DNA from 2 places in the Tepidibacillus sp. LV47 genome. Region 1 is predicted to be linked to the other one. Evidence: predicted binding sites of a transcription regulator. Region 1 holds the regulator's gene; the other holds the start of a gene.
What was found. The regulator Rex, encoded in region 1, represses fermentation and respiration genes when NADH is low (regulators of the CRP and FNR family bind a similar motif). The targets are predictions, from matches to a motif close to TTGTGAAATATTTCACAA.
Positions count from the first base shown of each region.

Region 2: hcp (hydroxylamine reductase) is a predicted target of Rex. The motif match lies at 5,001-5,018, and genes of this name have one in related genera.

Region 1 is NZ_JBLWIF010000013.1:1,723-9,445, reverse strand. It holds gene ACMW72_RS11220 (molybdenum cofactor guanylyltransferase) at 1-466, shown strand, start outside; gene ACMW72_RS11215 (molybdopterin-binding protein) at 450-1,430, shown strand; gene mobB (molybdopterin-guanine dinucleotide biosynthesis protein B) at 1,424-1,948, shown strand; gene ACMW72_RS11205 (redox-sensing transcriptional repressor Rex) at 1,932-2,609, shown strand; gene tatC (twin-arginine translocase subunit TatC) at 2,645-3,391, shown strand; gene groES (co-chaperone GroES) at 3,831-4,112, shown strand; gene groL (chaperonin GroEL) at 4,225-5,844, shown strand; gene guaA (glutamine-hydrolyzing GMP synthase) at 6,007-7,545, shown strand; purine riboswitch at 7,641-7,723, shown strand, end outside.
Region 2 is NZ_JBLWIF010000007.1:107,692-115,414, reverse strand. It holds gene purN (phosphoribosylglycinamide formyltransferase) at 1-312, shown strand, start outside; gene purH (bifunctional phosphoribosylaminoimidazolecarboxamide formyltransferase/IMP cyclohydrolase) at 333-1,868, shown strand; gene purD (phosphoribosylamine--glycine ligase) at 2,054-3,319, shown strand; gene ACMW72_RS09285 (chloride channel protein) at 3,563-4,900, opposite strand; gene hcp (hydroxylamine reductase) at 5,103-6,764, shown strand; gene ACMW72_RS09275 (DUF3048 domain-containing protein) at 6,958-7,723, shown strand, end outside.

The DNA of each region.
Region 1 (7,723 bases):
AGATTTGATCCCGATTCGTGTGGTTTATGATCCTACTCCCTTTTTGGGCCCATTAAACGGAATTTTCACAGGTCTTATGGAAAGCAACCATCACTATCATTTTGTGATTGCAGCCGATATGCCTTTTTTTTCGATGGAGTTTGCTCAATATATGGTTGAATTAGCGGTTTCAAATCAAGTTGACCTAGTAATTCCAGAATGGAAGGGAAAACTACAACCTTTACATGGGGTTTATGCGAAGACGCTTGTAAAGTCAATGAAAAAGGATTTATCGGTAGGTAAAAATAGTCTAATTAAATGGATCTTCGAACAGAAAAATAAAATGATTATTGATGAACAAATCGTCGCTCAATTTAATCACAGTGGGAGAATGTTCTTTAATATGAATTATAAAGAAGATTACGATCAAGCATTAGTTTGGATCAGGGAGGAAGAACGTGAAAAACGGGATGTTAAAGGAAATTAGAGTAGAAGATGCTGTTGGCTATACTCTTGCTCATGATTTAACCAAAATTATACCTGGCGAGTTTAAAGGAAGAGCTTTTAAAAAAGGTCATGTGATTCGTAAGGAAGATATTCCAGAACTATTAAATATGGGCAAAGAACATATCTATGTGATTGATCTTAAAGATGGGTATCTCCATGAAAATGATGCAGCGATTCGTTTAGCCAAGGCCATTGCAGGTCAAAATGTAGAAATGAATGAACCTCATGAAGGGAAAGTAACCTTAACCTCATCCACTTACGGTCTAGCTAAGATCGATGAAGAATTAGTTCATCAAATTAATCATGTTCAAGATGTGGCCCTTGCAACGATTTTAAATAATAGAATCGTTCATCCAGGTTCAAAACTAGCAGGGACAAGAGTATTACCCCTTATCGTTGAAGAAAAAAACATTTTGGAAGTGGAACAAATAACCAAAGGAAAAACAGTCATTCAAGTCAAAGAATTTATTCCTTTTCAAGTAGGACTGGTTACTACTGGGAGCGAAGTATATAAAGGAAGAATAAAAGATCGTTTTAAACCCATTGTTCAAGATAAATTAAAAGCCTTTGGATCAACATTGATTGAACAACGTTTTGCTCCAGATGATGTTGACTTGATTCAAAGGGAGATCAACTATTTTGTTGAAAAAAAAGTAGACCTTATCCTCGTTTCTGGCGGAATGTCTGTGGATCCCGATGATCGAACACCATTTGCCATACGGGAATTAGCAACGGAAGTGATTACCCAAGGTACGCCGATGCTGCCTGGTTCCATGTTAATGCTGGCTTATATTGGTACGGTTCCCGTTTTAGGATTACCTGGGGGTGTATTACATGATCCCTATACGGCTTTTGATGCTGTATTACCTCGTATTTTAGTAGGCGAAAAGGTAATTAAGGAAGAAATCATTCGTCTTGGCTACGGAGGGTATTTCGGGTGTTAAACCAAAAGATTCCTATTGTTAGTTTTGTAGGGTACTCGGGTAGTGGCAAGACGACGCTATTGACAAAGGTAATAGCCGCCTTCAAAGAAAAAGGTTATCGGGTTGCCACGATTAAACATGATGCTCACCGTTTTCAGATGGATGTGGAAGGGAAAGATACTTGGAAATATGCTCAAGCAGGTTCTGACATCGTTTTGATCAATTCGCAAGAAAAATTAGCAATGATTGAAAATTTAGAAAAACCAATCTCATTTGAAGAAGTTGTATCTCATATCAAAAATGTTGATATCATTTTTGTAGAAGGATATAAGCACGAGTCTCCTCCCAAAATTTTATTAGTCAGAAGGGAAACAGATTTAGAACTACTTTTCCAATTAAGAGATGTAATGGCGATTGCAACTTCTTTATCTTTACAGTTTGATCAAATTCCTGTTTATGATATCAACGATTTAAATGGGATTGTTCATTTCATTGAAATGAAGATATTGGGGGAGAAAAAACATGGCTCAAGAAAATAAAATACCTCACGTTACAGCAAAGCGCTTACCGCTTTACTATCGTTATCTTGAAAAACTGCATTTGATGGGAAAACAGCGAGTCTCTTCTGCTCAGTTGAGCAAAGAATTGCTCATTGACCCGGCAACAATACGCCGAGACTTTTCTTATTTAGGAGAACTAGGGAAAAAAGGCTATGGCTACAATGTTAGTTATTTGCTTCAATTTTTACGAGATTTTTTAAAACAGGATGAAGTCACAAACGTGATCCTCATTGGGGTTGGAAATCTAGGAAAGGCGCTTTTACACTATAATTTTTATAAAAGTAGAAATACCAAAATCGTTGCCGCCTTTGATAGTGACCCTAACAAATTTAACCGGGAAATTGATGGAATTCCTGTCTACGGAATGGAGAGTTTAAAAGAAGTTGTCGATTTATTTCGAGTGGAAGTAGCCATTTTAACCGTACCTGTTTATGTAGCTCAACAAGTAACGGATCAAGTGGTTGAAGCTGGTGTCAAAGGAATCCTTAATTTTACGCCATCGCGTTTGACTGTACCACCTCATGTAAGGGTCCATCATATTGATTTAACGACAGAATTGCAAACGTTGGTGTTCTTTCTAAAAAATCCTGATGTCTTGGAAGAAGAAAAAGATTCAGAATCAGAAACCACAGAATCTTAAAAAGCAAAAAACTATAAGGAAAGGAATCGGATTTTATGGAGGAACATGAAAAGGATAAAGCCATGACGGTTGTTGGCCATTTAGAAGAATTAAGGAAAAGAATTATCTGGATTATTATCTTTTTTGTGATCTCTTTGATTGTTGGTTTTATGTTAGCTGATCCTGTGATTCGCTACTTTACACATGATCTGAATGCTAAAAATATTACATGGAATGTGTTTCGCCTTTCTGATGCTTTAAGAGTATATATGTATTTTGCCTTTGCCATTGGTATCACGATTTCTTTACCATTTGCTTTGTTTCAAATTTGGCTATTCATTGCGCCAGGGTTAACCAAAAGGGAAAGAAAAGCCACAATGTGGTTTATCCCGACTGCCTTTATTCTTTTTTTACTGGGAGTTTCATTCGCTTATTTTATTCTCTTTCCGATGGTTGTGAATTTTTTGTCAAATATTTCGAAACAATTAGGCGTTGTCGAAGTGTATGGAATCGCCCAGTATTTTAGCTTTATGCTGAACATCGTGATTCCCTTTGGTATCGTGTTTGAGCTTCCAGTTGTCGTGGTTTTTTTAACGCGTCTTGGCATCATTTCACCTAAATTGTTAATTAAAATTCGCAAACTGGCCTATTTCGTATTAATTATTGTAGCTGTTACTATCACCCCGCCTGAACCGATGTCAGATATTCTCGTCTCTGTCCCGCTGATTTTGTTATATGAGATAAGCATTATACTATCCAAAGTGGCCTCTAAGAAACGCCAACAAGCGTTAGAAGAAATTTAATATGAACACAAAAAAAGAGCACGTCAATCTTATGCAAAGCTGTGTGCTCTTTTTATGTCCTTATAATATCATTGCAGCTATCCAACACCTGTAAATGCTCAATAATAAGGGCAAAATTACGTTTATTCTAAGCAAACTAAGCCCTAACATAACGAATATCGAAATAACGACTGCATTCATTCATATCCTCCTTGTTATTATTTTAACTTTAATTTATTACCAATTTATCAAATTAAAAAATTGAAATTCATCAATAATTTTTTTATGTATCCTTTGTTGGAATATTATGCTAGAATTTGGGCATACTGTTTGACGGAAAATTTTTTAATAAAACGACTTGAAAAATATGTTAGATTTTATTATTATTAAAAATGTGTTAGCACTCGACTTAGATGAGTGCTAATAAAATGAATAAACACATAAGGAGGTTTCTGTTAAGATGATTAAACCAGTTGGTGATCGTGTCGTTATTGAGCCAATTGAAAAAGAACAAACCACAGCAAGCGGAATTGTTCTACCAGATACTGCGAAAGAAAAGCCACAAGAAGGCCGTGTAATCGCAGTAGGTAGTCGTCGTAATGAAAAAGGGGAACGGGAACCATTAGATGTTAAAGAAGGGGATCGTGTTATCTATTCCAAATATGCAGGAACTGAAGTGAAATATCAAGATAAAGAATACTTAATCATGCGTGAAAGCGATATTCTTGCGATTATTGAATAAATGCTTCTACGCAGTAAAATTTTTAATACTTAACAATAATACGTAACATTTATACTTAGGTAGTAATCTTCATCACATAAATCTTCGATCAAGTTTTATAGGAGGGAATAGAATGGCGAAACAAATTAATTTTGGTGAAGAAGCCCGTCGTGCAATGTTACGCGGTGTAGATGCTTTAGCAAATGCAGTGAAAGTTACATTAGGACCAAAAGGACGTAACGTTGTATTAGAAAAGAAATTCGGTTCTCCATTAATTACAAACGATGGTGTAACCATTGCAAAAGAGATCGAATTAGAAGATCCATTTGAAAATATGGGTGCTCAACTTGTAAAAGAAGTTGCAACCAAAACGAATGATGTTGCTGGTGACGGTACAACAACTGCTACTGTACTCGCTCAAGCATTAATTCGTGAAGGATTAAAGAACGTTACTGCTGGAGCTAACCCAATGATCATCCGTAAAGGGATTGAAAAGGCTGTAAATGCAGCTGTGGAAGAAATTAAGCGTATCGCAAAACCAATCGAAGGGAAAGAATCGATTGCACAAGTAGCTGCCATCTCTGCTGCTGATGAAGAAATTGGACAATTGATCGCAGAAGCAATGGAGAAAGTAGGAAAAGATGGGGTTATTACCGTAGAAGAATCAAAAGGTTTCGTTACTGAACTTGAAGTGGTTGAAGGAATGCAATTCGACCGCGGATATATTTCTCCATATATGATTACTGATACGGACAAAATGGAAGCTCTATTAGAAGATCCATACATTTTAATTACAGATAAGAAGATTTCAAATATCCAAGATATCCTACCTGTTCTTGAAAAAGTTGTACAACAAGGACGCCCACTTTTAATTATCGCAGAAGATTTAGAAGGTGAAGCGTTAGCTACATTGGTTGTCAACAAGCTTCGTGGAACATTCACTGCTGTAGCTGTAAAAGCTCCTGGTTTTGGTGATCGCCGTAAAGCAATGTTACAAGATATCGCCATCTTAACTGGTGGTGAAGTGATCACTGAAGAATTAGGTCTTGATCTTAAAACCACTACTGTTGATCAATTAGGTCGTGCACGTCAAGTACGTGTAACCAAAGAAAATACTATTATCGTTGATGGTGCTGGTGACAAAGCTCAAATCGCAGCTCGTGTAAACCAAATCCGTCAGCAAATTGAAGAGACCACTTCTGAATTTGACCGTGAAAAACTTCAAGAACGTTTAGCTAAATTAGCTGGTGGAGTTGCAGTGATTAAAGTCGGTGCAGCAACTGAAACCGAATTAAAAGAGAAGAAACTTCGCATTGAAGATGCTCTTAACTCCACACGTGCAGCTGTTGAAGAAGGTATCGTAGCCGGTGGTGGTACTGCACTTGTAAATGTCATCCCAGCAGTAGAAAAAGTAGAAGCTACTGGGGATGAGAAAACCGGTGTTGACATCGTAAAACGCGCTTTAGAAGAACCAGTACGTCAAATTGCAAATAATGCTGGTTTAGAAGGTTCTGTGATTGTTGAGCGTTTGAAAAAAGAAGAAGTTGGCATTGGTTTCAACGCAGCTACTGGTGAATGGGTAAACATGATTCAAGCTGGTATTGTTGACCCGGCAAAAGTAACTCGTTCTGCTTTACAAAATGCTGCTTCCGTTGCGGCTATGTTCTTAACAACTGAGGCAGTTGTAGCTGACAAGCCAGAAGAAAATAAAGGCGGTAACCAAGGCATGCCAGACATGGGCGGCATGATGTAATCAACTTCTAAAAGGTCCTTTCTACAAAAAGAAAGGGCCTTTTTTTTTAAAAAAAATACTGAAAAAATTCCAACTTGACGTTTTTTGACGAATTTTGCTAGAATGGCAACCATAAAGGCCTAGGTAGTTTATATGAAGTTGCAGCTTTAAGGAGGAGCTGTTGTGGAAAAACCAAATGAATTGATTGTTGTACTAGATTTTGGTGGACAATATAACCAACTGATTGCTCGTCGAATTCGTGAACTTGGTGTATATAGTGAATTGATTCCCTATCACACTCCAATAGAAAAAATTCGCGAAATGAATCCAAAAGGGATCGTCTTTTCTGGAGGACCTGCCAGCGTCTATGTTGACGATGCACCGATCGTTGACCCCAAAATCTATGAATTGGGTATTCCCATTCTTGGGATTTGTTATGGAATGCAATTAATGACCCATCAATTACAGGGGAAAGTAGAACGGGCAAATGTAAGGGAATATGGAAAGGCAACGATTGAAGTGAGAAACGATTCCCTATTATATCAAGGCCTGCAAAAGACCCAACAAGTATGGATGAGCCATTCCGATTTAGTGGTAGAACCACCTACTGGTTTTCAAGTGGATGCAAGTACTGACCATGCTCCAATTGCAGCCATGAGCCATCCAGAAAAAAAATTTTATGCTGTCCAGTTTCATCCAGAAGTGAAACATTCGATTTATGGAATGGATATGATCAAAAATTTTGTTTTTAATATTTGTAAAGTTGAAAAAAAATGGAGTATGGAAACATTTATCGAAGAAAAAATAAAAGAAATCCGTGAAACCGTTGGCGATAAAAAAGTATTATGTGCCTTAAGCGGAGGAGTCGATTCCTCTGTAGTGGCTGTCCTTATGCACAAGGCGATTGGCGATCAATTAACCTGCATGTTTGTTGATCATGGTTTGCTTCGTAAAGGTGAATCAGAAAGTGTGATGGAAACTTTCCATGAGAAATTTCAGATGAATGTTATAAAAATTGATGCGAAAGATCGTTTCTTAAATAAATTAAAGGGCATTACAGATCCTGAACAAAAACGTAAAATCATTGGAAATGAATTTATTCGTGTGTTTGAAGAAGAATCACAAAAGCTTGGTCAATTTGATTTTCTCGCCCAAGGAACTTTGTATACAGATATTATCGAAAGTGGAACAGAAACAGCCCAGACCATCAAATCCCATCATAATGTGGGCGGTCTTCCTGAAAAGATGCAATTTTCGTTAATCGAGCCATTAAAAACGTTATTCAAAGATGAAGTGAGAAAGGTAGGCAAAGAATTAGGGATTCCTGATGAAATCGTTTGGAGACAACCATTTCCAGGACCTGGATTAGCGATTCGTGTACTAGGGGAAGTTACGGAAGATAAACTGGAGATTGTTCGTGAATCTGACTATATTCTACGCGATGAAATCAAAAAAGCAGGATTAGATCGGGAAATTTGGCAATACTTCACTGTTTTGCCTGATATCCGTAGCGTAGGTGTCATGGGAGATGTACGGACTTATGCTTATACCATTGCGATTCGTGCAGTAACGTCGATCGATGGTATGACGGCAGACTTTGCGCGTATACCTTATGAAGTATTAGAGAAGATATCGACCCGTATCGTGAATGAAATCGATGGCATTAATCGCGTTGTTTTGGATATTACATCAAAACCACCAGCAACAATAGAATGGGAATGAACAGTTATAAACCGAACAAAATAATATTTTTTATAATAAATGTTCGTTTTTATGTTGACGAGTGTCCTCTTTTTTGTTAAACTAACCATGTAATCAAAAACAATCTATAGCAGCTTCGTATATGTTTGGGAATATGGCCTAAACGTCTCTACCAGGCAACCGTAAATTGCCCGGCTAC
Region 2 (7,723 bases), on a different contig from region 1:
GGGAAAGATCTATTAGAAGCGTATCCCAATCAAATCATCAACCTTCATCCTTCACTCCTTCCATCATTTCCAGGGAAAAATGCGATTGAACAAGCCTATCAATATGGAGTGAAATGGACAGGAGTTACTGTTCATTTTGTGGATGATGGAATTGATACAGGGCCTATTTTGTTACAAGAAGTGGTTGAGATTCGCGATGATGATACTATTGAAACCTTGGAAGAACGAATTCATCAAGTGGAACATCAACTATTGGTAAAAGCTGTAAACCTTATTGTTGATCCATCGTTTCAGTGGGTTAAAAGAAAATAATGTAAAGGAAGGAGAAAAGAATGAGTAAGAAAAGAGCGTTAATCAGTGTTTCGGACAAAAGGGGAATTGTAGATTTTGCAAAGGAACTCGACACATTAGGCTTTGAGATTATCTCAACTGGCGGCACCAAGAGAACATTAGAAGAAGCTGGGATAGCTGTTCGCTCGATTTCGGAAATTACGGGATTTCCAGAAATTATGGATGGTCGGGTAAAAACATTACATCCCAATATATTTGCCGGCTTACTAGCAATCAGAGAAAATGAAAGTCATATGCAGCAAATCAAAGAGCAAAACATTCAACCTATTGATCTTGTTGTTGTCAATCTCTATCCATTTAAGGAAACCATTTCAAAACCGAATGTAACTTTTGCAGAAGCCATTGAAAATATTGATATTGGCGGTCCATCGATGTTACGTGCTGCAGCAAAAAATCATCAGGATGTGATCGTCATTGTCGACCCTAAAGACTATGAGCTTGTTATAAAAATGATCAGAGAAAATGGGAATGTAGATCTTAGCACGAGAAAACAACTCGCCTTAAAGGTATTTCAACATACTGCTGCTTATGATACGATTATTTCTCAGTACCTTGCCGAACAACTGGAAGTGGATGCACCTGAACAATTAACATTAACCTTTGAAAAAGTACAAGACCTTCGTTATGGTGAAAATCCTCATCAAAAGGCTAGCTTTTATCGCCAAAGTCTAGCTAAGGAAGGGCTCGCATTTGCCAAACAATTACATGGCAAAGAATTATCGTATAACAATATCCAAGACACCAATGCAGCATGGGAGATCGCTAAAGAATTCACAGAACCAGTGGTTGTTGCGGTGAAGCATATGAATCCCTGTGGAGTTGGAGTTGGCGATAATCTCCTTGAAGCCTTTACTAATGCTTATGAAGCAGATCCCGTATCCATTTTTGGTGGAATTATTGCTACCAATCAGATCATTGATGAAGAAACGGCAAAGAAATTAAAAGAGATTTTCCTAGAGGTAATTATTGCACCAGGTTTTGAAGAAAAAGCTTTAGAGATATTAACGACCAAGAAGAACCTTCGTCTGTTAGAGTTAAAAGAAGAAGAGCATAATCCGAAAGCGAAAAAGATGATATCTGTTTTGGGCGGTTTATTGGTTCAAGACCAAGATCAGCGGCCGTTATTGGATGAAGACTTGACTGTAGTCACGAAAAAGGCACCAACAAAAGAAGAAATGGAGCAATTACGTTTTGCTTGGAAAGTGGTCAAGCATGTCAAATCGAATGCGATTGTCTTGGTCAAAGGAAAACAAACGATTGGTGTTGGTGCTGGACAGATGAATCGTGTTGGAGCTGCAAAAATAGCAATTGAGCAAGCAGGTGAAAAGGCAAAAGGTTCAGTTATGGCTTCTGATGCATTCTTCCCGATGCCAGATACAGTACAAGAAGCAGCGAAAGCGGGAATTACCGCAATTATTCAACCAGGTGGATCGATTCGCGACCAAGATTCCATTGCTGAAGCAGATAAGCATGGGATTGCAATGGTGTTTACAGGAATTCGCCATTTTAAACATTAAAAGATTTCTACGGGGGAGTAGTGATTGCAACGTGACTTCGCTTTTCGTTCCTTTTTCCGCAACTCACAACTCCCTAAGATGAAGAATAATAAAACCCTTTATAGTGTAAGTAAAAGAGAGAAATGATGAAATGTTTATGTAGGATAAATAGTGGAATATGGAAGAAGAAAGAAGGTGGAGATGGAATGAAAGTATTAGTTGTTGGACAAGGCGGAAGGGAACACGCTTTAGTCAAGGCAATCAAACAGAGTAAAAAGGTAGAAAGGGTTTATTGTGCACCAGGGAATGGGGGTATTGAACAAGATGCCATTTGTTTACCCATTCAGGAAGATGATTTTCCAAGATTAGTTGAAGCTGTACAACAATATCAAATCGATCTCACGGTGGTAGGTCCAGAAAATCCCCTTTTTGCTGGAATTGTTGATTATTTTCGAGAACGAGGACTTGCAGTGATTGGGCCAACGAAAAAAGCGGCTCGAATTGAAGGAAGCAAGTCTTTTGCCAAAGAATTAATGGTGAAATATAACGTACCTACAGGAAATTATCAAGTGTTTGACGATGCAGAAACAGCTATACAATATGTAAAAGAAAAGGGTGCCCCCATAGTCGTAAAAGCGGATGGGTTAGCAGCAGGAAAAGGAGTCGTTGTAGCCCATTCTACGAATGAAGCTATAGCAGCGATTCAAAATATAATGGAACACAAAATCTTTGGTACAGCTGGGCAAAAAATTGTGATCGAAGAATATCTTGAAGGTGAAGAGTTAACGGTGATGGCTTTTGTCGACGGGGAAAATTTCCTAGTCATGGAGCCAGCTCAGGACCATAAACCTGTTTATGATGGTGATCAAGGTCCAAATACAGGAGGAATGGGAAGCTACTCACCTGTTCCACACATGAAAAAAGAGTGGTTAGAGCAAGTAAAAGGCAAAATTCTTGAACCAATGATTAAAGGAATGGCTCAAGAAGGATTTCCCTTTAAAGGAATCCTCTATGCTGGTTTAATGATGACGAAAAATGGACCCAAAGTAATTGAATTTAATGCCCGTTTTGGTGATCCAGAAACCCAAGTGATCCTTCCCCGATTAAAAACGGATATTCTTGATATTTTTAAAGCGATACAAAACGGTTCCTTGAATGAGATTCAATTAGAATGGGATACGCGTGCTGCCGTTTGTGTGATTATGGCTTCACATGGATATCCTAAAGATTATGAAAAAGGAAAACTAATCAAAATTAACGAACCCCTTCTTCCAAAGGAAACAGAAATCTATATGGCAGGTGTAAGAAGAGAGCAAGATCATTTACTTACTAACGGTGGCAGAGTTCTTGGGGTTACGGCACTAGGAGCAACAATACAAGAAGCTAAAGAGAGGGCATACCAAGGAGTTCATGCGATTTCTTTTGAAGGTGCCCATTACCGCACAGATATCGCACAAAAAGCGATAAAATAGCTCCCTTACAAAACCTGAAATGGCTTGTATGTTCTAATGCTACTCCTAACATTTCGGCTTTCCTTGAATAAACGGTTGGTAAGAAATCGCTTAACAAAGTCGTAGCTTATTGAATCATACAAGTCAGGGAGACGAAGATATGGGTTTGTATATTCCATAAGCAGCGACTTTTGAGAGTGCAGAAATACACGGACAACGGAGGGTTGGAATATACAAACCTATTTTTTATGCGGCTTCGATTCCTTATTTAAATTTATGTTTTCTAAACAAAATGTGAGGCTTATTGGCTAATTTGAGATGACGAATTTGCCGAATCTCACAGTTTATATCTGTATCAATTGAAGGAGTCTTTGGCAGAGTAAGAATTTGGCTAGGATAAACACTATGATGTCCAACAACTAAATAACTGATCACACTTGCGATCGAGGCATAGATGGCAACCTGAACTCCGAATAACTCCATTGCCATAATTATGGCCGCTAAAGGGGTATTTGCACTGGCAGCTAACAAAGCAACCATACCTATTGCCGAATACATTGCAAGATTCCCGTCAATCAATTGAGCCCATGCATTTCCTAAAGTAGAACCAACAAAGAAGATCGGTGTTAAGATTCCTCCGCTTCCGCCAGAGCTTAAGGTAACTGATGTCGTGAAAATTTTAACCAAGAAAGAAAGTTCTGTTACCTCTTTTCCTGCTAATGCACGATCGATTACATTCGTCCCTAAACCAATGAAGTCTGTGCTTTTGGTGACAATGACAATCAGAATTAAGAAAATCCCGCCGATGATTCCTTTTAAAGGTTTATAAATGGGGAGTTTTTCTTTAAACCATTTTTCAAAAAAGTCTAATGTCTTAATAAAAAGCAAAGCAACTAATCCAATGATAATTCCAAAGATGATCATATAAAAAAACATTTGAAAATCATTTTTATTGTCTATTTTAATCAAGTAATGGAAATGATTAGCTCCAAAGTATTTATTAATAAAAAAACTAATATATGAAGATATTAGGGCAGGTAAAAGGACGCGATAAGAAAAATTTCCAATATATAAAACTTCAGCTGCAAATATTGCTGCTGCAATCGGTGTGCCAAATACACCGGCAAATCCTGCGCTAATTCCACAAATGACAAAGCGACGGTAATCATCCTTATTCAGTTTCAATACATTTGCAAAAAAAGAAGCTGTTCCTGCTCCTATTTGAGCACTAGGACCTTCTTTACCTGCTGATCCCCCGAAGGTGAGAGTAATCAAAGTGGCTAAAGTTTTAATTGGCACCACTTTCAGATTAATTTTACCGTTTCTTTTATGCACCGCTTCAATAACCTTTTCTGTCCCATGACCTTCTGCTTCAGGAGCAAAGCGAGTCACAAACCAACTACTAAGAAAAAGTGCGAAAGGAATGAGGAGATAGTAATGATGCCAAGATGAAACTTCTTTCGTACTGTATGCAAGAAGATTCAAAAAAAGAGAAGTTGTTCCCCCTGCAGCCACACCCGCAAAAGTAGAAAAGATGATCCATTTTATTGTACTTGCCAGTAGGACCGATTCCTCTAATATACTTCTATTTAATTTTGACACTCCTACCGCCTCCATATTTTATGTTAACACTTTAACGTAACCCATTCAATGGAAATCCCCTTTTTTTGTTGTTCAGATCATTAGATCGATTTTATTTCTATTGTGACATTTTTCACAGAGTTTATATTGATAATTGAGTAAACTAAATGACGAAGTAAAGCAATCATAAAAATTTTGAGAAGGAGAGAAGAGCGGTATGAGTATGTTTTGTTATCAGTGTCAAGAAACAGCCAATAACCAAGGTTGTACAGTCGTTGGTGTTTGTGGAAAAACTGACGAAGTAGCAAACTTACAAGATTTACTGATCTATGTTTTAAAAGGGATCTCCATATATGGAGTAAAAGCAAAAGAACTTGGAATCTATGATGAAGAAACAGGAATCTTTATTGCCAAAAGTCTATTTTCAACAATTACGAACGTAAACTTCGATCCCGTTGTGTTTGAAAATAAAATTAAAGAAGCGTTAGAAGTTCGCGAAAAGATGAAGAATAAATTCATGGAAGCTTATAAAGCTAAATTTGGCAAGGATTTTGCCGAAGAACTTCCTGAAATGGCAACATGGTTTAGTGATGATGTGGCTGAATTCCGGAAAAAAGGAGAAAAAGTCGGAGTATTAGCGACAGAGGATGAAGATATTCGTTCCTTAAGAGAGCTTTTAACTTATGGTCTAAAAGGGATTGCAGCATATACTGAACATGCCAATATATTAAATGAGCGAGACCCAGAGATCTTTGCCTTCATTCAAGAAGGTTTAGCAGCGACTACCGATGATTCACTAAGTGCAGATGATTTAGTTTCGATTGTCTTGAAAGCAGGTTCTGTTGCCGTAAAAGCGATGGCTCTTCTAGATAAAGCCAATACAGAAACCTATGGTCATCCTGAACCAACGAAAGTCAATATCGGCGTTCGCAAACGTCCAGGAATTTTGGTTAGTGGTCATGATTTAAAAGATTTAGAGGAACTTCTTGAACAAACAAAAGGTACAGGTGTAGATGTATATACTCATGGTGAAATGTTACCTGCAAACTCCTATCCATTCTTTAAAAAGTATGATCATTTCGTAGGTAACTATGGTAACTCTTGGTGGGAGCAAACCCGTGAGTTTGAAGCCTTTAACGGCCCGATTCTTATGACCACAAACTGCTTAGTACCACCAAAGGGAAGTTATGCAGATCGAGTATATACAACAGGCGTTGTTGGCTTTCCAGGATTAAAACATATTCCCGATCGTAAACCTGGCGAACAAAAAGATTTCTCTGCAATCATCCAACATGCGTTGAAATGTGATCCACCTACCCCAATCGAACAAGGGAATATAATGGGTGGATTTGCAAGAAATGCGGTTCTAAGTATTGCAGATCAAGTGGTAGATGCGGTAAAATCAGGTGCCATAAAAAAATTTGTAGTTATGGCAGGTTGTGAAGGTAGACACAAAACAAGGGAATATTATCGTAATTTAGCAAAAGAACTACCTAATGATACAGTCATCTTAACAGCAGGTTGTGCGAAATATCGTTACAATAAGTTAAATCTTGGCGAAATCAAAGGAATTCCCCGTGTCCTAGACGCAGGACAATGTAATGACTCTTATTCATTAGTTGTTATTGCCCAAAAATTAGTAGAGGCTACTGGGGTAAAAGATATCAATGAACTTCCTCTTTCCTATGACATTGCATGGTATGAACAAAAAGCGGTTGCGGTATTGCTTGCACTTCTTTATCTTGGTGTTAAAGGAATTCGTTTAGGTCCAACACTCCCGGCATTTATTTCTCCAGGAGTATTAAAAGTATTAGTTGAAAAGTTTGATATCAAACCGATTAGTACAGTAGAAGAAGATCTAAAAGCGATTATGGCTGGTGTTTAATCGATCGATATGCCTCCCCTTTTATCTCCTCCTTATAGTCGAGTAGGCTTTCAAGCTTACTCGACTTTTTAACATATAGGATGTTGGCTTGTATGTTCTAACCCTACTCCAATCCCTTGCGGCTTAGAAGGAAATTTTTCCTTTAGGGCGAATTGTTTGATAGGGGATTGTTTAAAGAAAGGTGGAATTTTTAGTGAAGAAGAATATGATGATCATCCTTAGTTTTTTACTCATCATTTTTTTTGTCGGTTGTGCAAAATCATCACCACAAAAAACACCATTTTCTAAAAATAAGGAACCAATGGAACATCTCAATCCTGAACCAGAAAAACCCCTTTATTATGCTCCTTTAACTGGACTGCCTGTAGATCATGAAATCAATCAACGAATAATCGGCGTGATGATTAATAATCATTTTAAAGCAAGACCACAAAGCGGGCTGAATCAAGCGGATATGGTTTACGAAATCCTCGCAGAAGGAATGATTACCCGTTTTTTAGCGATTTATCACAGTCAAGAACCAGAAGTAATTGGGCCTGTTCGAAGCATTCGTCCATACTATCTTAAAATCATGAAGGAATTGGATTCTCTAGTTGTTCATGCGGGAGCAAGCACAGAAGCTTATGCTATGCTGAATAAAGGCGGTTACCCTGATGTTGATGGCCTCGTAGGGGAAGGGAGATATTTTTGGCGGGCAAAGTTTCGGGAAGCACCACACAATTTGTATACAAGTGCTGAGAAAATTAAACAGTATGCAAATGACCATCGATATCGTCTTGTTGGAGAGATTCCAACCGTTAAATTTTTAAAAGAAGAAGATACTGTTACAGGTCAAGTTGCAAAAAATATTACGATCCAATATTACTCCAAATATATCGTTGGCTATGAATATGATGAAACAACGAAATTATACAAACGGACGATCAATCAACAACCCCATATAGATCTTGAAACAAAAA